DNA from 3 places in the Janthinobacterium sp. NKUCC08_JDC genome. Region 1 is predicted to be linked to each of the others. Evidence: predicted binding sites of a transcription regulator. Region 1 holds the regulator's gene; each other region holds the start of a gene.
The links. The regulator sigma-54, encoded in region 1, starts transcription at its own class of promoters, with help from an activator protein. The targets are predictions, from matches to a motif close to TGGCANGNAANCTGCTTT.
Positions count from the first base shown of each region.

Region 1 (3,258 bases):
GGGCGTGGCGCATGCCGAGAAAGCCGATTCCGAGAAGGAAGCCGTCATCACGGCACGCAGCGGCCACGTCGATGACGTCAAGCAGGTGCGTACCCTGACGGGCGACGTCGTGCTGGTCAAGGGCACCCTGACCATGAAGGCGGGCCGGGCATTGATCACGGAAGACCCGCAAGGCTACCAGTTCATCACCTTCTGGGCCGATCCCGGCAAGCTGGCCACGTTCCGCCAGAAGCGCGATGGCGCGGGCGACCTGTGGGTCGAAGGCGAAGCGGAGCGCGTGGAATACGACAACAAGACGGAAGTGGTGAAACTGTTTTCCAAGGCCAAGCTGACGCGTCTGGAAGGCACGAAAGTAACCGACGTGGCCAATGGCGCCTTCATCTCGTATGACAGCCGCAAGGAAGTATTCAAGATGGAAAATTCCGACAGCGGCACCAGTACCTCCGATGGCGGCAGCGTGCGCATGGTGATCCAGCCGAAGACCAAGGCGCCGGAAGCGGAGAAAGCGCCGGCCACGCCTGCGCCAGGAAAGAAATAATGGACAATACTCGTTGCGGCAGCACCCTGATCGTTCGCGGTCTACAAAAAACCTATGGCAAGCGGCAAGTCGTGCATGATGTCTCGCTGCAAGTCGAATGCGGCGAAGTGGTGGGTTTGCTGGGCCCGAACGGCGCCGGCAAGACCACCTCGTTCTACATGATCGTCGGCCTGGTGCCGTCGGACGGCGGCAGCATCGATATCAGCGGCGTGGACATTTCCAGCCTGCCGATCCACCGCCGCGCGCAGATGGGCTTGTCCTATCTGCCGCAGGAAGCGTCCGTCTTCCGCAAGCTGACGGTGGAAGACAATATCCGCGCCGTGCTGGAAATCCAGACCGTCGAAGGCCGTCCCCTGAAGAAGGCCGAGATCGAGGAGCGCCTGGATAAACTGCTGGCCGATTTGCAGATTGAAAAGCTGCGCGAGAACCAGGCCCTGTCCCTGTCGGGCGGCGAGCGCCGCCGCGTGGAAATCGCCCGCGCGCTGGCCACGGATCCCCGTTTCGTGCTGCTCGACGAGCCGTTCGCCGGCGTCGATCCGATCGCCGTGATCGAGATTCAGCGCATCGTGCGCTTCTTGAAGGAGCGCAATATCGGCGTGCTGATCACCGATCATAATGTGCGCGAGACGCTGGGTATTTGCGACCGTGCCTACATCATCAACCAGGGCTCGGTACTGGCGTCGGGACGCCCCGACGACATCATCGCGAACGAGTCGGTACGCCGGGTCTATCTGGGCGAACACTTCCGCATGTAAGCCAATGAAACAATCATTGCAGCTGCGCACTTCGCAGCACCTGGCACTGACGCCGCAGTTGCAGCAATCGATACGCCTGTTGCAATTGTCGACCCTGGAATTGCACCAGGAACTCGAGCAACTGCTGACGGACAATCCCTTGCTCGAGCGCCTCGACGATCCGCTCGACCGTTCGCTGCGCCTGCTGTCGGACGGGGCCTTGAGTTCCACGGCGGCGCCGGCCGAAGCGCCGCCCCAGGCGCCAGGCCAGGAGGCGCCTGCCGCGCCTGCCGAAGCGGAAACCTTTGACGGCGAGGCGGGCGAGGGCCCGGCCGCCGCGGACGGCGGCGACAGTGACTGGAGCGAGGCGAGCCGGGGCAAGGCGCCCGACGACGAAGATTCCCGCCCGCAACTCGAGGCCCATCACTGCACCCTGCGCGAACACCTGATGGAGCAGATGCGCGTGACGGTGCTTGAATTGCGCGACCGCGCGCTGGTCGAGCTGATCATCGACGCGCTCGACGACAATGGCTACCTGGAAGAGTCGCTCGACGACATCCTGGCGCGCCTGCCGGAAGAGCTGGAAATCGACGCCGACGAGATGCGCACGGCCTTGTCGCTGCTGCAAAGTTTCGATCCGCCCGGCGTGGGCGCGCGCAATGCGTCCGAATGCCTGGCGCTGCAGATCAAGCGCTTGCCGCACATCGCCATGGTGACGCGGCGCATGGCGCTCGTCATCGTGGAAAAGCACCTGGCCTGGTTTGCCCAGCGCGATTTCAACAAGCTGAAAAAAGCCCTCGATTGCGACGATGAAGACTTGCGCGAAGCACAGACGGTGATTCGCCAGTGCAATCCGCATCCGGGTGCCGTGTTCGCCTCGGACGTGTCCGATTACGTGGTGCCCGACGTCGTCGTCAAGCGCGCGCGCAATGGCTGGCAAGTGACCCTGAACAACGACGTCATGCCGCGCCTGCGCGTCAACGCCATGTACGCCAACCTGCTCAAGCAGGGCAAGGGCGAGGGCGCCATGGGCGCACAGTTGCAGGAAGCCAAGTGGCTGATCAAGAATATGCGCCAGCGTTTCGACACGATTTTGCGCGTGGCACAGGCGATAGTAGAAAGACAAAAGAACTTTTTCTCGCATGGGGCCGTTGCCATGCGCCCCCTTGTGCTCCGTGAAATAGCTGATACACTGGGTTTACACGAGAGTACTATCTCGCGGGTAACAACTCAAAAGTACATGCTGACCCCGCACGGCATGTTCGAGTTGAAATATTTCTTTGGTAGCCACGTCGCCACCGAAGCGGGGGGCGAAGCGTCATCGACGGCGATACGGGCATTGATCGTGCAACTGACAGGAGCAGAAGACCCTAAAAATCCTTTATCCGACAGTAAGATTGCGGACATGCTGGGGGAACAAGGCATGGTGATTGCGCGACGTACTGTTGCCAAATACCGGGAAGCGTTGAAAATTCCGCCAGTGAGCCTGCGTAAGTGTTTGTAAGTTTTTTTCGGTTCCTCTGCGGGCCGGATAGGATGGACCGCACGAACCCGATCATCTTTAGGAGTGTGTATGAATCTCACCATCAGCGGACATCATCTCGAAGTGACACCAGCCATCCGTGAATACGTACAAACGAAGCTGGAACGCGTGAAACGTCATTTCGATCAAGTTATCGATATCGCCGTGATTCTGACCGTGGATAACCTCAAAGAGAAAGAAAAACGTCAAAAGGCCGAAGTCAACCTGCGTTTAAGTGGCAAAACCGTCTATGTGGAAAGCCTGGCACAAGACCTGTATGCCGCGATCGATGCCCTGATCGACAAGCTCGATAGGCAAGTGATGAAATACAAAACCAAAGTGCAAGGGCACGGTAAAGAGGCGATCAAGCATCTGCCAGACAACTCCGAGGAAGACGCCGTCGTCGCCGTTTAAGGCCACCCGCTTTCAGCAGTTGTGATCAACTAAGGGCGCACATTGCGCCC
Region 1 is NZ_JAHKQW010000018.1:98,901-102,158, forward strand. Features, by position in the region: gene lptA (lipopolysaccharide transport periplasmic protein LptA) at 1-538, shown strand, start outside; gene lptB (LPS export ABC transporter ATP-binding protein) at 538-1,293, shown strand; gene KO538_RS26940 (RNA polymerase factor sigma-54) at 1,298-2,776, shown strand; gene hpf (ribosome hibernation-promoting factor, HPF/YfiA family) at 2,846-3,208, shown strand.

Region 2 (3,258 bases), on a different contig from region 1:
CGCGTGGATTTTCTTTGTTCCTGCGCAAAGAAACGGTGAATGTTGCGCTGCTTCGACTAAAATCGCGCATTATCTTTTCGCATTGCCTTTATGCCATGTCTACCGACTTTTCCCCCGACTTTTCCATATATCTAGCCAGCAGCCTGTATATCGACAGCGACCATCCGGCCGTGCGCGCCAAGGCGGCCGCACTGGCGGCAGGTGCCGTGGGCGACGCGGCCATCGCGGCCCGCTGCTTTGCCTTCGTGTGCGACGAGGTGGCCCACAGCTGGGATTACCAGCGTAATCCCGTCACCTGCCGCGCTTCCGACGTCTTGCAGCATGGCACCGGCTATTGCTATGCGAAGAGCCATTTGCTGGCCGCGCTGCTGCGCGCCAATGGCATTCCTGCCGGCCTGTGCTACCAGCGTCTGGCCGTCGGCGAAGTGGGGCCGCCGTTCTGCCTGCATGGCTTGAATGCCGTGTATTTGCAGGACTTTGGCTGGTACCGTATCGATGCGCGCGGCAACAAGCCCGGCGTCGCGGCTGCCTTCACGCCGCCACGCGAGCAACTGGCCTTTCCCGTGCTGGCGCCCGAGGAACGCGACTTGCCGGAAATCTGGGCGGAACCGTTGCCGCAGGTGGTGGCGTCACTGACCGGCCATGCGACCGTGCAAGACGTGGCGGCGCACCTGCCCGATATCACATTGCTGCCGCTGTAAAAATAATCCAGGAAAGAAATCATGAAAAAAGTGTATGTAGGTCTGATCGGCCTGATGTTGCTGGCCGGTTGCGGCGGCAAGGGCGAGAGCGGCGGGCAGTCGAGCGCCGCGCGTCTCGATGGCAAGGAAAAGGGCAGCGAGTTTCTTGCCTATGAACATAATGTCAGCGTCGATACGCACGAGGCGCAAGTGCGGCCCCTGTATGAAAAAGTGCTTGCCGCCTGCAAGGCCGATACGGAAAACGGCTGCCTGCTGCTCGATTCCAGCCTCGACAGCGGGCGCTACGTGCATGCGCGCATCAGCATGCGCGCCAAGCCGGCCGGCATCAAGAAGCTTGTCGCGCTGGTCGCGGCCGAAGGCGACGTCACCAGCCAGGGCACCAAGGTGGAAGACCTGGGCCGCCCCGTGCTCGACAGCAAGAAACGCCTGGAGATGCTCAAGCAATACCAGGCGCAATTGCAAGACCTGGAAAAGCGCTCGGGCGCGAATGTCGATGCCCTCATCAAGGTGACCAAGGAACTGGCCACCGTGCAAGTGGAACTGGAGCAGGCGACGGCGGCCGACGCGCTGTTGATGCAGCGCATCGATACGGACTTGCTGAACGTGGCCATCAGCGCGGAAGGCAAGCAATCGTTCTGGACACCCGTCAAGCGCTCGCTGGGCAATTTCACGGACAACCTGTCGGAAGGCGTGGCCAACGCCATCACGGCCATGGCCTACATCCTGCCGTGGCTGATTGCTTTCGTGTTGCTGTTCCCGCTGGGACGCAAGGGCTGGCGCCGCTTGAGAGGCGTACCGCGCAAGGATTGATGCCGGGATTGTTGCGTCCGGCGCACCGTTTTACGGCAATTTGAAACCTGTCTGCACAGTCCTTGTGCAGCCAGGTTTTTTTTCGTGCGGCGAGAGCCGCGTGCACCATGGCGGACACCTGCTGGCGCTGGCATGCATTCTGCTTTAACAACATCGTATGCCCAGCTCGACCCCCACGAACCCATCACAGGAGTCCCCATGTCACGACGCATCATCCTGAAAGCGGCCGCCGCCGGCGCACTGGCCCTTGCCACCTCCACTTACATGCAGGCAGCCCTGGCCGCCGATACGATCAAGGTAGGCATTTTGCACTCGCTGTCGGGCACCATGGCCATTTCCGAAACGTCGCTGAAAGACGTGGCCTTGATGACGATCGCCGAGATCAATGCCAAGGGCGGTGTGCTGGGCAAGAAACTGGAAGCCGTCGTCGTCGACCCGGCGTCGAACTGGCCTTTGTTCGCGGAAAAAGCGCGCCAGCTGGTGGCGCAGGACAAGGTCGCTGTCGTGTTTGGCTGCTGGACGTCCGTGTCGCGCAAATCCGTCTTGCCGGTGTTCAAGGAACTCAACAGCCTGCTGTTTTACCCGGTGCAATACGAGGGCGAGGAGCTGGAAAAGAATGTGTTTTACACGGGCGCCGCGCCAAACCAGCAGGCTATCCCGGCAGTGGAGTACCTGATGAGCAAGGATGGCGGCGGCGCCAAGCGCTTCGTGCTGCTGGGCACGGACTACGTGTATCCGCGCACCACCAACAAGATCCTGCGTGCCTTCCTGAAAAGCAAGGGCGTCAAAGATAGCGATATCAGCGAGGTCTACACGCCGTTCGGCCACGCCGACTATCAAACCATCGTCGCCAACATCAAGAAGTTTTCCACGGGCGGCAAGACAGCCGTTATATCCACCATCAATGGCGATTCGAACGTGCCGTTCTACAAGGAGCTGGGCAATGCAGGCTTGAAAGCCACGGACGTGCCCGTCGTCGCGTTTTCCGTCGGCGAGGAAGAGCTGCGCGGCATCGATACCAAGCCATTGCTCGGTCATCTGGCGGCATGGAATTATTTCGAGTCCGTCAAGAACCCCGTGAATACGGCCTTCATCAAGCAGTGGAAGGCGTATGCCGTGGCGCAAAAGCTGCCGAACGCGGGTTCGGTCGTGACGAACGACCCGATGGAAGCGACCTATGTCGGCATCCACATGTGGGCGCAAGCCGTGGAAAAAGCCAAGTCGACGGACACGGACAAGGTGATCGCCGCCATGGCCGGCCAAAGCGTCAAGGCGCCATCGGGCTTCACCCTGACCATGGATGCCACGAACCACCACCTGCACAAGCCCGTGATGATCGGCGAGATCAAGGCCGATGGGCAATTCAATGTCGTGTGGAAAACCAAGGAACCGATCCGCGCCCAGCCTTGGAGCCCGTTTATCAAGGGGAATGAGGGTAAGCAGAAGTTATGAGTTAGCAGCAGAAAGGCCGGGGTCAGACCCGACGGGTCTGACCCCAGATTTCGCTTGGGCTGAAGTAACGATGAGAGGTCTTTCCGCATGCGTCTGCTACGTCGTATTTTGTTATTACTTTGCCTGTTGCCGCTGTCTGCGCAGGCAGCCATTTCCCCCAACCTGCTCAAACCGCTATCCGGCGACGACCCCGACGCCAGAGTCGCTGCCGTCGCCCAGATCGCCGCCCTGGCCACGCCCGAGGCTGCCAAGGTGCTGCAAGCGTTGCAAGACGACAGCCTGTATGCAGCGCCCG
Region 2 is NZ_JAHKQW010000001.1:308,703-311,960, reverse strand. Features, by position in the region: gene KO538_RS01455 (transglutaminase family protein) at 96-701, shown strand; gene KO538_RS01450 (DUF4349 domain-containing protein) at 723-1,511, shown strand; gene urtA (urea ABC transporter substrate-binding protein) at 1,710-2,963, shown strand; gene urtB (urea ABC transporter permease subunit UrtB) at 3,051-3,258, shown strand, end outside.
Region 2: the regulator sigma-54 is predicted to act here: its motif matches at 1,640-1,657, upstream of urtA (urea ABC transporter substrate-binding protein).

Region 3 (3,258 bases), on a different contig from region 1:
AAGGAGTGACCTTACTCCAAATAACCACCTTAGCCATAGCATTTCTTGGCGCCGTTCTAGGCATCATCAACACTTGGCATGGACTCGATAAATCTCGTGTCAAGCTTAGGGTTAGTCCCGCACACGCCATTCCGGTAGGTGGCGCGCCTTCGTCTATCAGACTTAGCATTACCGTGACGAACCTCAGCGCATTTGCGGTTACTGTGTGTGACGTTGGTATTCAATTTCGCTGGAGTAAAAAGCGAGGTACATTTTTTTCACCAATGACTGCAGACGGCGGGAAATGGCCGCGGCGGTTGGAACCAAGATCATCTGTAACCATCTACGCAGAGCGGCCTGACTCGCGCAGCAATGGGCGAATCAGGTGTGCCTACGCAACCACAGAATGTGGCGTAAAGCAGACGGGGAACTCCCCAGCGTTGAAGCAAATGGCGCGTGAAGGATAACCTCAGCCAACTTTCAGGTAGCTTCAAGCCCCTTCCAAGTTTCATCCCACGTAGCACTACAGTGGCATCCAGGCAAACCACGCACACCGTGAAGTCACTGCTTTAATCGAAAGCAATGTTACCAGTATGACGGTGGTGTTCAGAGCTTCGACACGCATTGCTGCACCGCGCAATGACTATCAGCACATTTAGGCGCAAGATGAGCACGTGCTTGCGCAATGCAGGCTCCCGATGTCTGGCTTGCCTATCTGGGGGAATATCATGTCCGCACACACTTACAAGCTGATCGAACTGGTGGGAACTTCGACCGAGAGCAGCGATCAGGCGATACGCGATGCCATTGCCAAGGCGGCGCTGACGGTCAAGCATATGGACTGGTATGAAGTGACGGAATCGCGCGGGCATATCGTCGATGGCAAGGTGGCGCACTTCCAGGTCACGCTGAAGGTCGGCTTCCGGCTCGAATAGGGTAGGTCGGCAACTCACCGCCGCCCGACCGCTCCCCGGCTCTCCAGCCACTCCCGGCCGCCGCTGTCCAGCGCGGTCTCGATGACCTTTTCCGGCAAGCTGTAGACGGTCGCCCAGCTGGCGCGGCCGTCCTGCGTGTTGGCGGGAAAGCTGTGCGTCTCGATGGGCCAATGGTATTTGCGTTTCAGCGCTTTCACGATGGCGGCCAGCGAGACGCGGCCTTGCAGCGGTTCGGCGCCGGACTGATCGCGGTTCGACAGCAGCACGGCCAGGACCTGGCCGCGGCCCGTGCGTGCGCCGGGGAAGGTGGGGGTTTTGTTTGCCATGGCCTATTTTACCGGGCAATTATCGGCGCGAGGCGATGTGCCGCACCTTTGATCTGGCGCAAACGCCGCATCGGCTTTGCGGCCACGATAGACGTTTCGACAGGTTGCCAGTGCCCCTCTGGCAGCTTGGTCCTACCATCACGGGGCACAGGAGCCTATCATGCACAGCCTGAACATCCACGCCATGCAATGGCAGCCCGTCGCCGATATTTCCGCCGTCAATCCGCTGCTGCCCGACGACCTCGCCTGCTTTCGCGAACTGCGCGACGTGCTGCAACGTTATGGCGCGCTCGACCGCTTCGGCATTTCCCTGATCCACCGCCATTTCGACATCGCCGACGACGAGGAGCTGATGGAGTACACGAATGCGGAAACCCGCACCTTGACGGTAAAGCCTGTCAAGAAAAGCGACATCGACTGGCAGCACACGACGATTACCAACTGGAAACTGACGGAAGGCGAGGAGGTGGCGCGCATCGGTTGCGGCTGCGCGCGCAATTCCGGCGGCCACCTCGGCTATCACCGGGGCACCTGAAAGCGGCGTCGGCCTTTCTTACACTTTGCTTCCACCGGCTCAGTCCGCTTTGCGCAAGCCCTTGATTCAATATGCTTTTTTTGTGTGGCACGCAAGCTGCTTATCACTGTCTACGAGATGAATCCAGGCAGGTCATTCTGGATTCTTTCTCCCCCGGATTTTCCGAGACTGACTACGATAAGAGGCTGCGATGAACGTCGATCACACACGAAGCAAGACCCTGGGTTGGCTGGGCGCACTGGCGGCGGCAAGTCTGCTGGCCAGCGGCCAGGCGCAGGCCGGCGCGTACGGCCTGGCCGTCAACGAATTGAACTCTTTCCGCATCACCACCAGCGCTGGCGCGCTGTCGCTGGCCGGCGCCAACCGCAATGCCAGCGACAGCGCCTTCTTCGAGGGCGGCGTGGCCGTCAATCCGCGCGCCGTCAATACGGGCCCGGCCGCCAACGCCGACGTGCTGCAAGTATGTTCGGGCGGCGGCTGCAGCGGCTTGCCGCAAAATAACTACGCACCCAGCCCCAGTTCCACCCTGGAGTTCGCGCGCGGCGACGCGCATGCCTTTGGCAATATGCTCACGGCCGCCGGCTCCACCGTGCGCGCCGTTGCGGAAGCACAGCGCGACACGGTCGGCGCCGCCACGGCCACGGCAGGCGATACGCTCACCGGCTCCGTCAACCTGACCCTGTCGAGCGCCGGCTTCATCACCTTCAACTTCATGGGACGGCGCGACCTGCGCACCAGCGTGACGACCATGGGTGACAAGTCGAGCGTGTCGATCATGGATATCTTCAATATCTCGTGCAATACTTCCAGTCCCGTGGGCTGCCTGTCGAACGCGAATGCCGATGGCGTGATCTTCCAGTTCGCGCCCGATGGCGACGCCAACAATGGCAGCGACGTCAATGGCAACCATACGGTCGGCAGCCTCGATCCCTTCAGCCTGAACATGACGGCCGGCACCAACGACCCGGCCACCGGGCGCGCCTTCACGAATGGCTTTGCGATGTTTTCGCTGACGTCGAATTTCGCCCTGCCCGCCGGCAGCTACACCTTGAACTTTTCCAAGTCCACGCGTACCGACATCGTCGTCATCGAACCCTTGCAAGTACCGGAGCCAGGCACTTTGTTCCTGCTGGGCACGGGACTGGCAGCCCTGGCTTTTACGCGCCGCCGGCAGCCGAAATAATCCGCAGCATGAAAAGCACGCGGCGCCCGCAAAGGCGCCGCTTTTTTATGCGGCAGAGATGTGTTAACCGAGCCGCGCCAGCGCCCGGCGCGCCAGCTGCAATTGCTGCAGATAATAGCGGTGCAGCATGGCGGGATCGCTGAGGTCACGCCCCAGCACCAGGCGCAGTTCGCTGACGGGGCAGTCGGCGGCCTGGATCTGCACCTGGGTACGCACCTGTACACCGAGTTGGCGAGCCAGTTGGCGCGCCGCCTGCTCCTGCGCGGGCCGGTATTCGACGCGTGTGCGCGCCACCTGGAA
Region 3 is NZ_JAHKQW010000004.1:86,265-89,522, forward strand. Features, by position in the region: gene KO538_RS12700 (dodecin) at 708-914, shown strand; gene KO538_RS12705 (hypothetical protein) at 929-1,240, opposite strand; gene KO538_RS12710 (hypothetical protein) at 1,401-1,775, shown strand; gene KO538_RS12715 (EDSAP-1 family PEP-CTERM protein) at 1,966-2,958, shown strand; gene KO538_RS12720 (LytR C-terminal domain-containing protein) at 3,022-3,258, opposite strand, start outside.
Region 3: the regulator sigma-54 is predicted to act here: its motif matches at 1,861-1,878, upstream of KO538_RS12715 (EDSAP-1 family PEP-CTERM protein).